3 regions of the Pseudomonas sp. S1_E05 genome follow, and region 3 is predicted to be linked to each of the others. Evidence: predicted binding sites of a transcription regulator. Region 3 holds the regulator's gene; each other region holds the start of a gene.
What was found. The regulator FliA, encoded in region 3, starts transcription of late flagellar genes. The targets are predictions, from matches to a motif close to CTAAAGTTTNNNNNNNNNNNGCCGNTAA.
Positions count from the first base shown of each region.

Region 1: the regulator FliA is predicted to act here: its motif matches at 2,666-2,693, upstream of AB4N33_RS27390 (flagellar protein MotY).
Region 2: the regulator FliA is predicted to act here: its motif matches at 3,130-3,157, upstream of AB4N33_RS22435 (methyl-accepting chemotaxis protein).

Region 1 covers NZ_JBFRHM010000001.1:5,909,814-5,915,604, forward strand. The annotation lists gene AB4N33_RS27375 (peroxiredoxin) at 212-814, shown strand; gene rnt (ribonuclease T) at 882-1,556, opposite strand; gene pyrC (dihydroorotase) at 1,553-2,599, opposite strand; gene AB4N33_RS27390 (flagellar protein MotY) at 2,754-3,662, shown strand; gene AB4N33_RS27395 (argininosuccinate synthase) at 3,791-5,008, shown strand; partial or broken gene AB4N33_RS27400 (hypothetical protein) at 5,137-5,760, opposite strand.
Region 2 covers NZ_JBFRHM010000001.1:4,868,991-4,874,781, forward strand. The annotation lists gene AB4N33_RS22420 (putative bifunctional diguanylate cyclase/phosphodiesterase) at 1-539, shown strand, start outside; gene AB4N33_RS22425 (NorM family multidrug efflux MATE transporter) at 603-2,000, opposite strand; gene AB4N33_RS22430 (LysR substrate-binding domain-containing protein) at 2,159-3,079, shown strand; gene AB4N33_RS22435 (methyl-accepting chemotaxis protein) at 3,258-5,234, shown strand; gene AB4N33_RS22440 (YifB family Mg chelatase-like AAA ATPase) at 5,346-5,791, opposite strand, start outside.
Region 3 covers NZ_JBFRHM010000001.1:3,061,602-3,067,392, reverse strand. The annotation lists gene flhA (flagellar biosynthesis protein FlhA) at 1-189, shown strand, start outside; gene flhF (flagellar biosynthesis protein FlhF) at 201-1,532, shown strand; gene fleN (flagellar synthesis regulator FleN) at 1,643-2,473, shown strand; gene fliA (RNA polymerase sigma factor FliA) at 2,470-3,210, shown strand; gene AB4N33_RS14160 (chemotaxis response regulator CheY) at 3,378-3,749, shown strand; gene AB4N33_RS14155 (protein phosphatase CheZ) at 3,772-4,560, shown strand; gene AB4N33_RS14150 (chemotaxis protein CheA) at 4,598-5,791, shown strand, end outside.

The sequences.
Region 1 (5,791 bases), 2.8 Mb from region 3:
AAGACTGACGAACGGTTTTTTGCAGCCATCTGCCATTAGCCCTTTTGGGCGGCCATTCGGCGCTCTGGTGAAAATCCGTTGAGGACAGCATAAAAACGCAGTGTATGATGACCGGTCCTTATGAAGGGGTGGGTGTCACAGGGCTGTCGCCTGAGGGTGACAGGCTGGCGCAAACCCGGGAACTTCACGTTTTTACACCAGGAGATATTCAATGAGCGTACTCGTAGGCAAGCAAGCCCCTGACTTCACCGTACCGGCCGTTCTGGGCAATGGCGAAATCGTCGACAGCTTCACCCTGTCGTCGGCCATCAAAGGCAAATACGGCCTGGTGTTCTTCTATCCGCTGGACTTCACCTTCGTATGCCCGTCCGAGCTGATCGCTCTGGACAATCGCATGGCTGATTTCAAGGCGCGCAACGTTGAAGTGATCGCCGTTTCGATCGACTCGCACTTCACCCATAACGCCTGGCGCAACACCCCGGTCAACAACGGCGGTATCGGCGAAGTCCGTTACACCATGGCTGCCGACATGAAGCACGAAATCGCCAAGGCCTACGACGTTGAGTCCGAAGGCGGCGTGGCTTTCCGTGGCGCGTTCCTGATCGACGACAAGGGTGTCGTTCGTTCGCAGATCATCAACGACCTGCCGCTGGGCCGTAACATGGAAGAGCTGATTCGTCTGGTCGACGCTCTGCAATTCCACGAAGAGCACGGTGAAGTCTGCCCTGCGAACTGGAAGAAAGGCGACAAAGGCATGAACGCTTCGCCAGAAGGCGTTGCGGCTTACCTGACCGAGCACGCAGCTGCCCTGTAAGGCGCGTTCGAGGCACAAAAAAACCGGCCATCATGGCCGGTTTTTTTATGGGCAGGGTCGCGACTCATCAGTCGTCGAAATCTTCCCACCCGCCCATCTGTTTCCAGCGATTGACGATGCCGCAGAACAGTTCGGCCGTCTTCTCGGTGTCGTAGCGAGCCGAGTGGGCCTCGCGACCATCGAAGTCGATATCGGCTGCCTGACAGGCCTTCGCCAGTACCGTTTGCCCGTAGGCCAAGCCAGCCAGGGTAGCAGTGTCGAAGCTGGAGAAGGGGTGAAACGGGTTGCGCTTCATGTCCAGGCGTGCGACGGCGGCATTCAGGAAGCCCAGGTCGAAGCTGCTGTTGTGGCCGACCAGAATCGCCCGCTTGCAGCCGTTGGCCTTCAGCGCCTTGCGTATCCCACGGAAGATGTCGTTCAGGGCTGTCTCTTCACTCACAGCCATGCGCAACGGGTGATCGAGCTTGATCCCGGTGAACTCCAGGGCCGCTGCTTCGATGTTCGCGCCTTCGAAAGGCTCGACGCGGAAGAAGTACGTGTGATCAGGGTAAACGAAGCCCTTTTCATCCATGGCGATGGTGGTCGCCGCGATTTCCAGCAGGGCGTCGGTGGCCGAGTTGAAACCACCGGTTTCTACGTCGACGACCACGGGCAGGTAACCACGGAACCTGGCAGCCATCGGATGGCGTGAACCACCTGCGCTCGAACCGTCCTGTTCGTCGTCGAAATGGTCTTCACTCACGCGTGTTCCTCCAGCAGGCGCCAGCGCAGTTTTTCACCGGCGCGCAGCGGGATAACGGTCAGCTCGCCAAATGGCAGGCTGGTTGGTGCGGTCCACTCGTCGCGAACCAGGGTGATGCGATCAGTATTCACGGGCAGGCCATAGAAGCGCGGGCCATTGAGGCTGGCGAAAGCTTCGAGCCTGGCCAGCGCGTTGCGCTGTTCGAACGCTTCGGCATACAACTCGATCGCGGCATAAGCGGTGTAGCAACCGGCGCAACCGCAGGCGGCTTCCTTGGCATGCTGGGCATGCGGTGCCGAGTCAGTGCCGAGGAAGAACTTTTCGCTGCCGCTGGTGGCGGCGTCGAGCAGGGCTTCCTGGTGGGTATTGCGCTTGAGGATCGGCAGGCAATAAAAGTGCGGCCGAATCCCGCCAACCAGCATGTGGTTGCGGTTGTACAACAAGTGATGAGCGGTAATGGTCGCGCCGACGTTGGCCGAGGCCTCGTTGACGAACTGCACGGCATCGCCAGTCGTGATGTGCTCGAACACCACCTTGAGTGTCGGGAAACGCTCCACCACACGACGCATGTGCTCGTCGATGAAGATTTTCTCGCGGTCGAACACGTCGACATCGCCACGGGTGACTTCACCGTGAATCAGCAAAGGCATACCGACTTCGGCCATGGCCTCGAGCGCAGGGAAGATTTTGTCGATGCTGGTGACGCCAGAGTCCGAGTTGGTGGTCGCACCGGCCGGGTACAATTTGGCGGCATGCACGAAACCGCTGGCCTTGGCCTGACGAATTTCTTCGGGCTGGGTGCGGTCGGTGAGGTACAGCACCATCAGCGGTTCAAAACGGCTACCGGCCGGACGTGCAGCGAGAATGCGCTGGCGATAACCATCGGCTTCAGCGGCGTTGCGCACCGGCGGTACCAGGTTGGGCATGATGATGGCGCGACCAAAGGTGCGCGCGACATCCGCAACAGTATTGGTCAACACGGCACCATCGCGAAGATGTATATGCCAGTCGTCGGGACGCAGCAGGGTCAGGCGGTCGGACATGAGGGGATTCCAGGCGGGGCAAACTCTGGGGAATGCTACCGGAAAAGACTCTCTCAGGCACCCGCTATCAAGTTTTGCGACAAGCTACCGATATCCAACAGGTATGCCGTAAATATGTATCGGTCTTTTGTTGTAGAAGCCAATGGAGCCTCCCGTGCGCCAGCGTTATTTAGCCTTGCTCAGTGTGTTTGCCAGCCTTCCCGCGATGGCGCTCACTTTCCAGACCCGTCTGGAGAGCATCGAGTGGACGGTCGAAGGGGACAAATTCGAGTGTCGCCTGACTCAACCGATTACCGATTTCGGTTCGGGTGAGTTCGTGCGCCGCGCTGGGGAGCAGGCGACGTTTCGTCTGAAAGCCTACAACTCGATGGTCGGTGGCGGTTCGGCGACCTTGTTGGCGGCGGCCGCACCGTGGCAGCCGGGGCGGGGCGACATCAATCTCGGCTCGGTCAGGATTGGCAGTGGCAACGTTCTGTTCAACAGCTCCCAAGTTCAGGCCGGCCGTCTGATCAGTGGTTTGATGGACGGACGCAGCCCGGTCGTCCGGCATTTCTCCGGCGATGGCCGCGTCTCGGAAGTTCGCCTGCTGCCCGTCAAGTTCAGCAAGGCGTTCAACGATTATCAGGGTTGCGTGGCGAAGCTGCTGCCCAAAAACTTCGAACAGGTCAAACAATCGCAAATCGGCTTCCCGGGCGAGGGTATGGAACTCGATACGCAGGCCAAGGCGCAGTTGCAGGTGATGCTGGACTTCATGAAGGCCGATCCTACGGTTAACCACATCGAGCTCGACGGTCACTCGGACAACAGCGGCAATCGCCTGGCCAATCGTGAGCTGTCGCGTCGCCGGGCGCTGGCGGTCATGGAGTATTTCAAGGCCAACGGGGTGCAGGAATCGCAGATAACCGTGCGTTTCCATGGCGAGCGTTATCCGCTGGTCCCCAACACCTCGTCCGCCAACCGGGCGAAGAACCGCCGGGTGAATGTCCACCTCGCTCGCGTCGCCCCCGTCGAGACGCCGACGCCCCAGACCACGGCATCGGCGAGCGCAGCGAAGACTTCCTGAGCCGCGACTGTTCGTCGCGCGCTCGACATAATCTGTCGCTTCGTCGTCATAAGCTGTCGCGCCACTGTAAATTATTCTGCATGACCGGTAGACTTGACGGCTTTCCGTAAACCCCGTGGAGTGATGGCATGGCGGACGTAAACAAGGTCGTTCTGGCGTATTCCGGCGGCCTGGACACTTCGGTGATCCTCAAGTGGCTGCAGGATACTTATAACTGTGAAGTGGTGACCTTTACCGCTGACCTGGGTCAGGGTGAAGAGGTCGAACCTGCTCGCGCCAAGGCGCAGGCCATGGGCGTAAAAGAAATCTACATCGACGATCTGCGCGAAGAGTTCGTGCGAGATTTCGTGTTCCCGATGTTCCGCGCCAACACTGTTTACGAAGGCGAGTACCTGCTGGGTACTTCCATCGCTCGTCCGTTGATCGCCAAACGCCTGATCGAAATCGCCAACGAAACCGGCGCTGACGCCATTTCCCACGGCGCCACCGGCAAGGGTAACGACCAGGTTCGTTTCGAGCTCGGCGCCTACGCCCTGAAGCCCGGTGTGAAAGTGATTGCACCTTGGCGTGAATGGGACCTGCTGTCCCGTGAAAAGCTGATGGATTACGCGGAAAAGCACGCGATCCCGATCGAGCGCCACGGCAAGAAAAAATCCCCGTACTCGATGGATGCCAACCTGCTGCACATCTCCTATGAAGGCGGCGTGCTGGAAGACACCTGGACCGAGCACGAAGAAGACATGTGGCGTTGGACCGTGTCGCCAGAGAAGGCCCCCGACAAGGCGCAATACCTGGAACTGACCTACCGCAATGGCGACATCGTGGCATTGGACGGCGTCGAAATGACCCCGGCCACCGTGCTGGCGACCCTGAACCGTATCGGTGGTGAACACGGCATCGGTCGTCTCGACATCGTCGAAAACCGTTACGTGGGCATGAAGTCCCGTGGCTGCTACGAAACCCCTGGCGGCACCATCATGCTGCGCGCCCACCGTGCGATCGAATCGATCACCCTGGACCGCGAAGTGGCTCACCTCAAGGATGAGCTGATGCCTAAATACGCCAGCCTGATCTACACCGGCTACTGGTGGAGCCCTGAGCGTCTGATGCTGCAACAGATGATCGACGCGTCCCAGGTCAACGTGAACGGCGTCGTGCGCCTGAAGCTCTACAAGGGCAATGTGATCGTCACTGGCCGCAAGTCCGACGACTCGTTGTTCGACGCCAATATCGCGACCTTCGAGGAAGATGGCGGCGCCTACAACCAGGCTGACGCGGCGGGCTTCATCAAGCTCAACGCCTTGCGCATGCGGATCGCAGCCAATAAGGGTCGCAAGTTGTTCTGAGGCGCGTGACCTGGAATTTGTGGCCTTGTGTTCGACAAGGCCACAAATTTGAGAATAGGATTTTTCTTTCGGACATTGCGACGTATCGTTTTTAAGAACAACTCCCTCCTTCTTCCTCCTCCCTGTCGCTAGAAAGCGACTGGCCGTTGTGCGCCCGATGTGCCAGTTTGATCAATGAGCGTTACGGTGTGGGAACTCAAGTTGTAAACGACGCAAAATGGCGAGCTGCTGCGTTTCTTCACCTGCCTGAAAAAATCGACAGCGCTTTCTTTAAACAGGCTCTGCGATTCGGCCGTGATGAGGAACACGACGATGTGTGCCGAATCTGATTTGGCGATCCTGCCCAGAAGCTCGCGCCACTGTGTCCTCCCGTTTATGCACCGAGCATCGACGATGTGCAAACCCTTCACCCGGGCAGGCAACTCGATGTGATGCGACGTTGAAGATTTTGTCAGCGTAAGGTCTGGCGGCCCCCTTTGCTGTATCCGGACGTTCGGTCGTGTCCAGGGCATCGATGAAGTGTTCTCCCTTCTCGTAATCGGACGGCGCATATAACGATCGATAGTTGAAGTTCAAGGTGGCGAAAAACAGCATTAACAAGTAAAACGGAAAGCTGATCAGAAACCAGATATAGACTTCTCGTTCCTTATGGTCGAGGAAAGGGAGAGAGAGGCTGCCGATGTTTCAGACAGTGTTGCGAATATGGCGATTACTGTCATGGGGTTGGTGATTTTTTGTTTTAGATTCATCATGTATTGTACTCATGGAAGTTTATCTTTGCTC
Region 2 (5,791 bases), 1.8 Mb from region 3:
TGCCAGCCCTGCACATGGCCATCAACCTGTCGTTCCGACAGTTCCAGGACAGTCAGTTGCTGTCGACCCTGAGCCGGTTGATTGCCGAGCGTGGCGTCGAAGCGCAGTGGCTGGAGTTCGAGTTGACTGAAACAGCGGTCATGCGTCGCAGCGACCTTGTTCAACAGACCATGGATGCCCTGGGTCGCCTGGGCGTGCGTTTTTCGCTCGACGATTTCGGGACCGGATTCTCGTCCTTCGTGCACCTCAACAGCCTGCCAATTGCGCTGCTCAAGGTCGACAAGAGCTTTGTCGGCGGCATGGAGGAGCGCGAGGAAAACCGCAAGCTGGTCCACGCGATGATCAACCTGGCGCACAACCTCAATCTGGAAGTCGTCGCCGAAGGGGTGGAAACGCCGGAGCAACTGGAGTTGTTGCGTGGCTTTGGTTGCGATCAGGTGCAGGGATATCTGATCAGCAAGCCGCTCCCGTTGGCTGAGTTGGTGGATTATCTGAGCTTTGGCAGCAGTCAGCAGCCAGCGTTGGAGATTGTGGGTTAAACACTGACCGAATGTGGGAGCGGGCTTGCTCGCTCCCACAGGGGATTTATCCAACAGTAGATCTCACTCAGTCTGAGCGTTCGCAAAGCCGTCTGTGGACGCCGACTCCCGTCGAATCATCCGCTCCATCTTCCACTCGAACGCCAGCGTCAACGTCACTGCCGCACAGGCCAGGCCCAGTGCCAAGCCCCACCAGACGCCCGTCGGGCCCCAGTTCAGATGGAACGCCATCCACCACGCGGCAGGCGCGCCGATCAGCCAGTAGCAACCGAGCCCGACCAGGAAGGTGGTTTTGGCGTCTTTAAGCCCGCGAATGCAGCCCATCGCGATGGTTTGCGTGCCGTCGAACAGCTCGAACCAGGCCGCCACAGCCAGCAGACTGACGGCCAGTTCGATGACCGGGCGGAAGGCCGGGTCGTTGTGGTCCAGGAACAGACCGATCAACGGGTTGGGCAACAGCCAGAACACCATGGCAAAGCACAGCATTGCCACCGCTCCGAAAGCGATGCCGACCCGTCCGGACATCCGGGCATGCTGCAATTGCCCGGCCCCGTAGTGCTGGCCGATGCGCATGGTGATGGCATAGGACATACCCGCCGGGACCATGAATGCTACCGAAACGATCTGCAACGCAATCTGGTGCGCAGCCAGTTGCGTGCTGCCCATGGTTCCCATGCACAACGCCGCGAACGCAAACAGCCCGACCTCCACCGCGTAAGTGCCGCCAATCGGCAGACCCAGGCGCCACATCTCTTTGAGGTACTGACGGTTGGGTCGCGACAGTCCCTGGCGCAATGGATAGGCGTCGTAGGCGGGGTGCCGCCGGATATGCCACGCCAATGCCAAAGCCATCAGGTTGGCAACAATCGCCGTGACCAGGCCAATACCCACCAGGCCCATTTTCGGCAGACCAAACATTCCTGTGATCAACGCGTAGTTGAGCACGAAGTTGGCAACGGTGCCGGCAAGGCTGATGACCATCACCGGCGTCGCGCGGCCAATGGCGCTGGTGAAGCCGCGAAGGGCCATGAAGCTGAGGTAGCCGGGCAGGGCGAAAGGCAGGATCAACAGAAACTGCCCGGCCAGTTGCACGTTGGTCTCGGTCTGGCCGAACAGGATCAGAACGGGTTTGAGGTTCCATAGCAGTAACCCAGCCACCAGCGCCATCAGCCAGGCCAGCCACAAACCGGCCTGGGTCAGCCGCGCCGCGCCGACGATATCGCCAGCGCCGTGACGGATCGACACCAGTGTGCCCACCGCTGCAATCACGCCGATGCAAAAAATCGAAACAAATGAATAGGTGGCCGCACCGAGTCCGCCACCCGCCAACGCCTCGGGACTGATACGCGCCATCATCAGGGTGTCGGTGAGCACCATCAGCATGTGCGCCAGCTGCGAGGCAATCAACGGCCCCGCCAGCCGCAGGATGGCCCAGAGTTCTGAACGCACTGGATGTTTCATTGTTATCACGCCCGACAGTCAGGTAGTAGAGGAAAGGGTCGATTTTCGGCGCTTTGCGAGGTTTGCACAAAGGGATAAATAGGATGAGTAGCATGACTTAAACTCATCTTGGGATCTTTCTGATAAGTTTATGGGATTACGTTGTAGGAGCTTTACGCATGTCTCGTCGCCTTCCCCCGTTGTATGCCCTTCGTGCATTCGAAGCGGCGGCGCGTCACAGTTCGTTTACCCGCGCTGCTGAAGAACTGTCGATCACGCAAAGTGCGGTCAGCCGACACATTCGTACTCTGGAAGAGCATTTTGCCTGCCGGTTGTTTCATCGTAGCGGTCGCCACCTGCAACTGACCGAGTCGGCGCGGTTGATCCTGCCGGGTATCCGCGAAGGTTTTACCGCGCTGGAGCGGGCCTGTCAGACCTTGCAGGCCGAAGATGACATCCTGCGCATGAAAGCCCCTTCCACCCTGACCATGCGCTGGTTGCTGGCGCGGCTCAGCCGCTTCCGCCACCTGCAACCGGGCAATGAGGTGCAACTGACCAGCGCGTGGATGGACATCGATTCGGTGGACTTCAACCATGAGCCCTTCGACTGCGCGGTGATACTGGGTAACGGGCAATTTCCACCCGATTGGGAAGCCAGGCTGTTGTTTGCCGAAGAACTGATCCCCGTGAGCGCGCCGAATCTTCTCAACGACCAGCCGTGGGATGTCGAGCGCCTGGCTCAGGCTGAACTGCTGCACCCGACGCCGGACCGGCGTGACTGGCGCAGTTGGCTGGACCGTATGGGGCTGTCCGATCAGGTGTCGCTCAAGGGCGGCCAGGTATTCGATACGCTGGAGCTGGGCATGATTGCCGCTGCCCGGGGTTACGGCGTGTCGATGGGCGACCTGCTGATGGTGGCTGAGGATGTGGCGCAGGGGCGACTGAGTTTGCCGTGGCCCACTGCCGTCGCCAGTGGTGAGAATTATTACCTCGTTTGGCCGAAAACCCGGCCGGGAGGTGAACGTTTGCGCAGGCTCGGCGATTTTCTGCAAAACGAGGTCCGAGCCATGAAAATGCCCGCCGTAGAGCGCTTGCGCTGAATCGTTAGAGCCTGCTCTACCACGGCCTTGCGCGGTATCCGAGATAACCACTCAAGTATTAGGTTTTTAGGCCGAAAGTATCATTGTGGAACCCTCGTGCAGGTTTCACGCAATTCCCATTATTAGAAAAATTGCTGGGCAGCCAATCAAGGAGGAGGGCGCCCGGCCAGGAGCAGTCATGTCTCAACCTCGTGCTCGAATTGCCTCACAGCTTGGCCTTGCGCTAGCTGTGATCCTGGCAATCGTTATCACCGGTAGTACCTTGTTCGCCCTGCGTTCGCTGGACACTGCCAACCTCGCCACACGCGAGGAACACCTGGCCAGCGAAGCCCGTTTGCTGGCCGATCAGTTGACTACTTTCCACAGCACGTTGCGTGAAAGCACCCAGCGCCTGGCGGGTCTGTTCGAGAAGCGCTTCGCGGGCGGCCTGAGCGTCCACCCGGATGAACAGTTCAACGTGGCAGGCACTCAGACGCCTGGCCTGCACCTGGGTAACGAAGTGCTCAACAACAACTTCAAGGAAGTGGACGAGTTCAAGCAGATGACCGCCGGCGTGGCCACGGTCTTCGTGCGCAACGGTGAGGATTTCATTCGCGTCAGCACCAACGTCACGAAGCAGGACGGTACCCGTGCCATCGGCACCATCCTCGATCATGCCAACCCGGCTTACGCTCGCTTGATGTCGGGGCAGAGCTTTGTTGGCCGCTCCCTGTTGTTTGAGCGTTACTACATGTCGCAATACACGCCGGTGCGCGACAGCGCCGGGAAGGTGATCGCCGTGCTGTACGTGGGTTTTGACTACACCGACGCGCAGAACGCCCAGTTTGCCAACCTCAAGCGCTTCCGTATTGGCCAGACCGGATCGCTGGCGCTTCTCGACGAGAAAAACAATTGGCTGGTGCCGATTGCCGGCGTGCAAGCCCTGGACAAAGCCGCCCCGGCCATCGTCAATCTGGCGAAGACGCCAAGCGATGGCGGTTTCTGGAGTGACACTTCGGAAGACTTCTACAGCGTCGCGGTGCCTTTCGAGGACGGTCCATGGTCGGTTGTCGCCAGCATGCCGCAGGAGGAAATCAGCGCGGTGACCTGGAGCGTCGGTATTCAGCTGGCTATTGGTAGTTTGCTGGCGATGCTGATTGCCGTGGGTTCGGCAGTCTGGCTGCTGCGCAGCAAACTTGCGCCACTGGGCGATCTGGTACGTCAGGCTGAAGCCCTGGGTGCCGGTGACCTGAGCGTGCGTCTGAATGTGTCGAGCAATGACGAAATAGGTCAACTGGCCCGTGCGTTCAACCAGATGAGCCAGGCGCTGTCGACCATGGTCGACCACATTCGCAAGTCCTCGCAAGAGGTCAACAGCCGTGCCCAGGCGTTGTCCGGCCTGTCCGGCGGTGCTTATGAAGGGATGGAGCAGCAGTCGGGCGAGATCACCAGCATGGCCGGTGCCGTAGAGGAGTTCAGTGCCACCTCGCTGAACATTGCCGACAACATGGGCAATACCCAACGACTGGCCCAGGAGAACGCCCAGCAAACCCAGATCGGTCGCACGTCCATGGACGAAGCGTCTTCTTCGCTGGAGCAGATTGCCGGTGCGTTGAACAGCACGGCGTCGGTGATCAATACCTTGGGGCAGCGCTCGCAGGAAATCGGCGGCATCGTCGGCACCATTACCTCCATTGCCGAGCAAACCAACCTTCTGGCGCTCAACGCAGCCATCGAAGCAGCCCGTGCCGGCGAGCAAGGACGCGGTTTTGCCGTGGTGGCGGATGAGGTGCGCAACCTGGCGTCCCGCACTCGTCAGGCAACCGACGAGATTTCCGGCATGATCCAGAGCATCCAGCAGGAAACGGGCAACGCCATCAGCACCATGGAGCAGGGCAACGTGCTGATGCAGGAAGGTCTTTCACGCAACGCCAACGTCGCCTCGGCACTGGCGCGGATTGACGAGCAAAGCCGCTCGGCCGGGCAACAGTTCGCCGCAATTACCACCGCGACCCAGGAACAGAGCAGCACAGCGACGTTGCTCAGCAGCAACCTGCAAAGCATTGCGCTGGCCAACAGCGAACAACGCGAAGTGGTGGCGAACCTGGCTGTCACGGCGAAGGAGCTGGAGAAACTGGCGGCGGATCTGCGCTCGGAGGTTGACCGGTTTCGTTGAGGTACGGCTGAAATAGCTATCGCGAGCAAGCCCGCTCCCACAGGGTCCGAAGTATGTAGATCTACTGGGGGAGCGAGCCTGCTCGCAATTGGGGGCAACTCAACCCAAGCCCTATTGAGTCGCCGGCCGATACTGCAACGCCTCGGCCAGATGTTCCCGCGTGATCTCCTCAACCTGCTCAAGGTCGGCCAATGTGCGCGCCACCTTGAGCAGCCGATGCGCTGAGCGCAGCGACAGGGTCAGTCGTTCGCAAGCCGTTTCCAGCCAGTGCTCGTCGGCTGTGGATAACCCGCAATGCCGCCGCAGCCCCGGCAAATCAAGAAAGGCATTCGCACACCCCTGGCGTTTCAGTTGCCGCCCCCGCGCCTCCGCAACCAGGGCAGAGGCTCTGCTGCTGTCATCGCCCGCTCTTACAGCAGGGCTCAACGCGGTCGCCTCGCGGGCGACGGTCAGGTGCAGATCAATACGATCCAGCAGCGGCCCCGACAACTTGTTGCGATAGCGCTGCACCATGTCCGGTGTACAACTGCATTTGCCGCTTGGTTCGCCCAGATACC
Region 3 (5,791 bases):
TTGATCGAAGCAGCCCAGCGTCAGGAAATGCAAGGTCAGCCAGTGATTCTGCTGGTGGCTGGCCCGGTCCGCGCGATGCTGTCGCGATTTGGCCGGCTGGCAGTTCCTGGCATACACGTGTTGGCTTACCAGGAAATCCCGGACAACAAGCAAGTGACCATCGTTGCGACAGTAGGGCCCAACGGCTGAGGTAGTGGTTTATGCAAGTTAAGCGTTTTTTCGCCGCCGATATGCGTCAGGCCATGAAGCTGGTTCGTGATGAGCTGGGCGCTGAGGCCGCCATCATCGGTAATCGCCGGATCGCCGGCGGTGTCGAGCTGACGGCGGCCCTGGATTACAAACTGTCGGCACTGGCCCCGCGTGTTCCCAACATGGAACTCGAGGATGAGCTGCGCAAGACCCAATCGCGGATCGTCACCGCTCAGGCCGAACTGAGCCTGCGCAGCGAAGGCGAGAGCGACAAGTCGACCAATCGCCAGTTGTTCGCCGGCTTGCCGTTGACCGCTGCCGAGCCGCTGATCGAGCCGACGTACAGCGAGCCACGCCGTGCCGCAGCTGCGCCTGCGCCCGCTGCACCGGCCGGCGTCGATCCACGGATGCTCGATTCGATGCGTTTCGAGCTCAACAGCCTGCGCGAACTGATGGAAGTACAACTGGGCTCGCTGGCGTGGAGCCAACTGCAGGGTAATGCGCCGGCCCAGGCCAACCTGTGGCGTCGTCTGCAGCGTATTGGTTTGTCCGGCCCGTTGTCGCGCGACCTGCTGGAAATGATCTCTGGCGTTGAGGAACCTCGGCAGGCCTGGCGCATGTTGCTGGCGCACCTGGCGCGGATGATCAGCACGCCGGAAGTCGAGCCACTGGAAGAAGGAGGCGTGATTGCCATGGTCGGTCCGGCCGGCATGGGCAAGACCACCACCCTGGCCAAACTGGCGGCCCGCTACGTGCTCAAGTACGGCGCGCAGAGCATTGCCCTGGTGAGCATGGACAGCTACCGCATCGGTGCCCAGGAGCAACTCAAGACCCTGGGGCGCATTCTCAACGTCTCGGTCACCCACGTCGATCCGGGCCAGTCCCTGGTTCAGGCACTGGATCCGTTGCTGCGCAAGCGCGTGGTGTTGATCGATACCGCCGGCCTCCAGGCCAGCGATCCAGCGCTGCGCATGCAGCTTGAAAGCCTGGCCGGTCGTGGCATCCGGGCAAAAAATTACCTGGTGCTCGCAACCACCAGCCAGAAGCAGGTTCTAACGGCCGCTTATCATAGTTACAAGCGCTGCGGGCTGGCAGGCTGCATCCTGACTAAACTGGATGAAACGGCTAGTTTGGGCGAAGTGTTGAGCCTGGCAATCAGTCATGAATTGCCGGTGGCTTACCTCACCGATGGACCACGTATTCCGGATGACTTGCATTTGCCGCGCCGTCATCAGTTGGTCAGTCGCGCCGTCAGCGTGCAAATGCAGGAAGAACCCAGCGAAGAAGCCATGGCTGACATGTTCGCTGACATCTACCACAGTCCGACCAAGCAGGTTGGCTGAGGTGAACAGTTTTTGTACCTACATCGATGGTCTGCCAGGCATTGTTCCAGTTGCGAACGCGCAGCCAGTCATGTGGCCTCCGTCTATGCAAGACAAGGTAAAGAAATAACATGGGCAGCATGCATCCCGTACAGGTGATCGCGGTGACCGGCGGCAAGGGTGGCGTCGGCAAGACTAACGTGTCAGTGAACTTGTCCCTGGCTCTAGCGGAGCTAGGCCGGCGGGTCATGCTGCTGGACGCCGATCTGGGGCTGGCGAACGTCGACGTTCTGCTGGGCCTGACACCCAAACGCACCCTGGCCGACGTGATCGAGGGCCGCTGCGAGCTGCGTGACGTATTGTTGCAAGGCCCCGGCGGCATCCGCATCGTTCCCGCCGCCTCCGGCACACAGAGCATGGTGCACCTGAGTCCGGCCCAGCATGCCGGCCTGATTCAGGCGTTCAGCGATATCGGCGACAACCTCGATGTGCTGGTGATCGATACCGCTGCGGGTATTGGTGACTCGGTAGTCAGTTTTGTCCGCGCCGCCCAGGAAGTCCTCCTGGTGGTCTGCGACGAGCCAACGTCCATCACCGACGCTTACGCTCTGATCAAGCTGCTCAACCGTGATTACGGCATGAACCGTTTCCGCGTCCTGGCCAACATGGCCCAGAGCCCTCAGGAAGGGCGCAACCTGTTCGCCAAGTTGACAAAGGTCACGGATCGTTTCCTTGACGTCGCCCTACAATACGTCGGCGCGGTGCCCTACGACGAAAGCGTACGCAAGGCCGTCCAGAAGCAGCGCGCTGTTTATGAAGCTTTCCCGCGTTCCAAGTGCTCGCTGGCTTTCAAGGCCATTGCACAGAAGGTCGATACCTGGCCACTGCCCGCCAACCCGCGCGGGCACCTGGAGTTTTTCGTCGAGCGCCTCGTGCAACAAACGGCAGGACCCGTGCTATGACCGCCAGCGGTTACAACCTCTACAAGAAATCGGCGCGTGACGCGCAGTACGAGCTGATCGAGCGTTACGCGCCACTGGTCAAACGCATTGCGTATCACTTGTTGGCGCGCCTGCCGGCCAGTGTTCAGGTCGAAGACCTGATCCAGGCCGGGATGATCGGCCTGCTGGAAGTGTCCACCAAATACGACGCCAGCAAAGGCGCCAGTTTCGAGACGTACGCGGGCATTCGAATCCGTGGCGCCATGCTTGATGAAGTGCGCAAGGGGGATTGGGCGCCACGCTCGGTTCACCGCAATACCCGCATGGTCAGCGACGCAATTCGCTCGATTGAAGCTAAAACCGGCCGTGACGCTAAAGATCACGAAGTTGCGGCCGAACTCCAATTGAGTCTCGATGATTATTACGGGATTTTGAACGACACCCTGGGCAGCCGGTTATTCAGTTTCGACGATCTTTTGCAGGACGGCGAACACGAAGGGCTGCATGAGGATGGCGCGAGTGCTCATCTCGAGCCGTCACGCGATCTGGAAGACGAACGCTTCCAGGCGGCGCTGGCGGACGCGATTGCCAATTTGCCGGAGCGCGAGCGACTGGTGTTGGCGCTGTACTACGACGAAGAATTGAATCTCAAGGAAATCGGTGAGGTCCTGGGGGTCAGCGAATCTCGGGTCAGCCAGTTACACAGCCAGTGCGCGGCCCGTTTGCGGGGGCGTTTGGGGGAGTGGCGAGCGCGCTGAAGGCAGTGTGGGGACACTGCGAACGTGGCTGGTGCGGGGTTGAACCGCGCCGGTCTCGATCTGTTGTGCTCCAGACAGTCATTGAGTGCTCTGCCGAATTGATTGAAATGGCGCGTCCAGGTGCTGGGCGCGTTTAAGACTGCTTGGAGGTCGAATTGGACAAGAACATGAAAATCCTCATCGTTGATGACTTTTCAACGATGCGGCGGATCATCAAGAACCTGTTGCGTGACCTTGGGTTCACCAACACGGTTGAGGCTGACGATGGCATCACCGCCATTCCGGTTCTCAACAGCGGAAGCATCGACTTTCTGGTAACCGACTGGAACATGCCTGGCATGACCGGTATCGATCTGCTGCGCCACGTGCGCGCCGACGAAAAACTCAAGCACCTGCCGGTATTGATGGTCACTGCAGAAGCCAAGCGCGAGCAGATCATCGAAGCCGCCCAGGCCGGTGTAAACGGTTATGTCGTCAAACCCTTCACGGCCCAGGCGTTGAAAGAAAAAATCGAGAAGATTTTCGAACGCATCGGTTGAGTCACCGCGCCACGGGGGAGCTATGGACCACAAAGAATCTTCACAGGGCGAGTTCGAGTCGACCCTGAAAAAACACGCGGTCGAATTGGTCGAAAGCCTTGAAAAAGGCAAGTTCGGTGACGCGGTACAACTGATCCATGAGCTCAATCAGACCCGTGACCGCGGCCTGTATCAGGAAGTGGGCAAGCTCACCCGCGAATTGCATAGCGCGATCGTCAATTTCCAGATTGATCCGCACATGCCGCAAGCCGAGGAAGTGTCCCAGATCACGGATGCCACCGAGCGCCTGGGGTATGTTGTCAAGCTGACCGAGGCCGCTGCGAACCGCACCATGGATCTGGTCGAAAGCTCAACGCCTCTGGTCAACAGCCTTGGCGATGAAGCCCAGGCATTGAGCACGGACTGGGGGCGTTTCATGCGCCGCGAAGTCGGGGCCGAAGAGTTTCGCGAACTGGCGCGGCGTGTCGACGGTTTCCTGGCTCGCAGCAGCAAGGACAACCGGGCGGTATCGAGCAACCTCAACGACATTCTGCTCGCGCAGGATTACCAGGATCTCACCGGTCAGGTGATCAAGCGTGTGACGCAATTGGTCACGGACGTTGAAACCAATCTGCTCAAACTTGTGCTCATGGCCAGTCAGGTGGACCGCTTTGCGGGCATCGAACATGACCGGGAAGCGATGCTTGCAGAAAAAGATCCACAAAAACATCTCTCTCAGGGTGAAGGTCCGCAGATTCATGCCGATAAAAGAGAAGACGTTGTGTCCGGTCAGGACGATGTGGACGATTTGCTATCCAGCCTTGGATTTTAGGTTTTATTAGACCTGTTCTGTTAGGAGCACACCATTAATGAGCTTCGGCGCCGATGAAGAGATCCTTCAGGATTTCCTGGTTGAGGCCGGCGAGATTCTAGAGCAACTGTCCGAGCAGCTGGTCGAGCTGGAAAGTCGACCTGATGATGCGGACTTGCTCAATGCAATTTTTCGCGGTTTTCACACTGTAAAAGGGGGCGCCGGCTTCCTCCAGCTCAATGAGCTGGTGGAGTGCTGTCACATCGCCGAGAACGTGTTTGACATCCTGCGCAAGGGTGAACGTCGCGTCGACTCGGAATTGATGGACGTGGTTCTCGAAGCACTGGACTCGGTGAACAGCATGTTCAGCGAAGTTCGCGACCGTAGCCCGATTACGGCTGCTACGCCTGAATTGCTCGCCGCGCTGGCTCGTCTGGCCGAGCCGCAATCGGCTGATGAGGCCGCGCCGGTTGCAGCCGTGGCTGAAGAGCCACAAGCAGCGGCGCAAGCCGAATCAGGCGACATCACCGACAACGAATTCGAACAGTTGCTGGACTCGCTGAACGCCGTCAAGGCCGAAGCCGAGGCGCCGGTGGCCGCTGCGGTCGAAACGTCCGAGGTGGCCAGTGATGAGATCACCGACGCCGAGTTCGAGTCGCTGCTCGACCAGTTGCACGGCAAGGGCCAGTTCGCCGCCGATGCGGTCGGTGCCGCGCCAGCCGCACCTGCGGCCAGCGCGAGCGCGAAAGAGCCGGGCGACAGCTCCGACATCACCGACGACGAGTTCGAGGCACTGCTCGATCAGTTGCATGGCAAAGGTAACTTTGCGGTCGACGCATTGGAGTCGGCCATCGCATCGGTCCCTGCGTCGGCTGCGCCAAACGCTGCCGCTGCCGGCAGCGATCTGATCACCGATCACGAATTTGAATCGTTGCTCGATGATTTGCACGGCAAAGGCAAGTTCACCGATGTGAACGGCGGTGCGTCTGCTGCTTCGGTGGCAACACCTGTGGCCAAGGCTCCGGCGGCGGCTGCCAAGGCGTCCGAGCCCAAGGCCGAAACACCGAAGCCTGCTGCCGCAGCCAAACCAGCTGCCGCACCGGCACCTGCCCGCGCGGCAGCGGCGCCGCCGGCGGAAAAACCGGCGAGCGAAGCCGAGACCACCGTGCGGGTCGACACCGCACGCCTCGACGAAATCATGAACATGGTCGGTGAACTGGTGCTGGTGCGTAACCGCCTGGTGCGCCTGGGC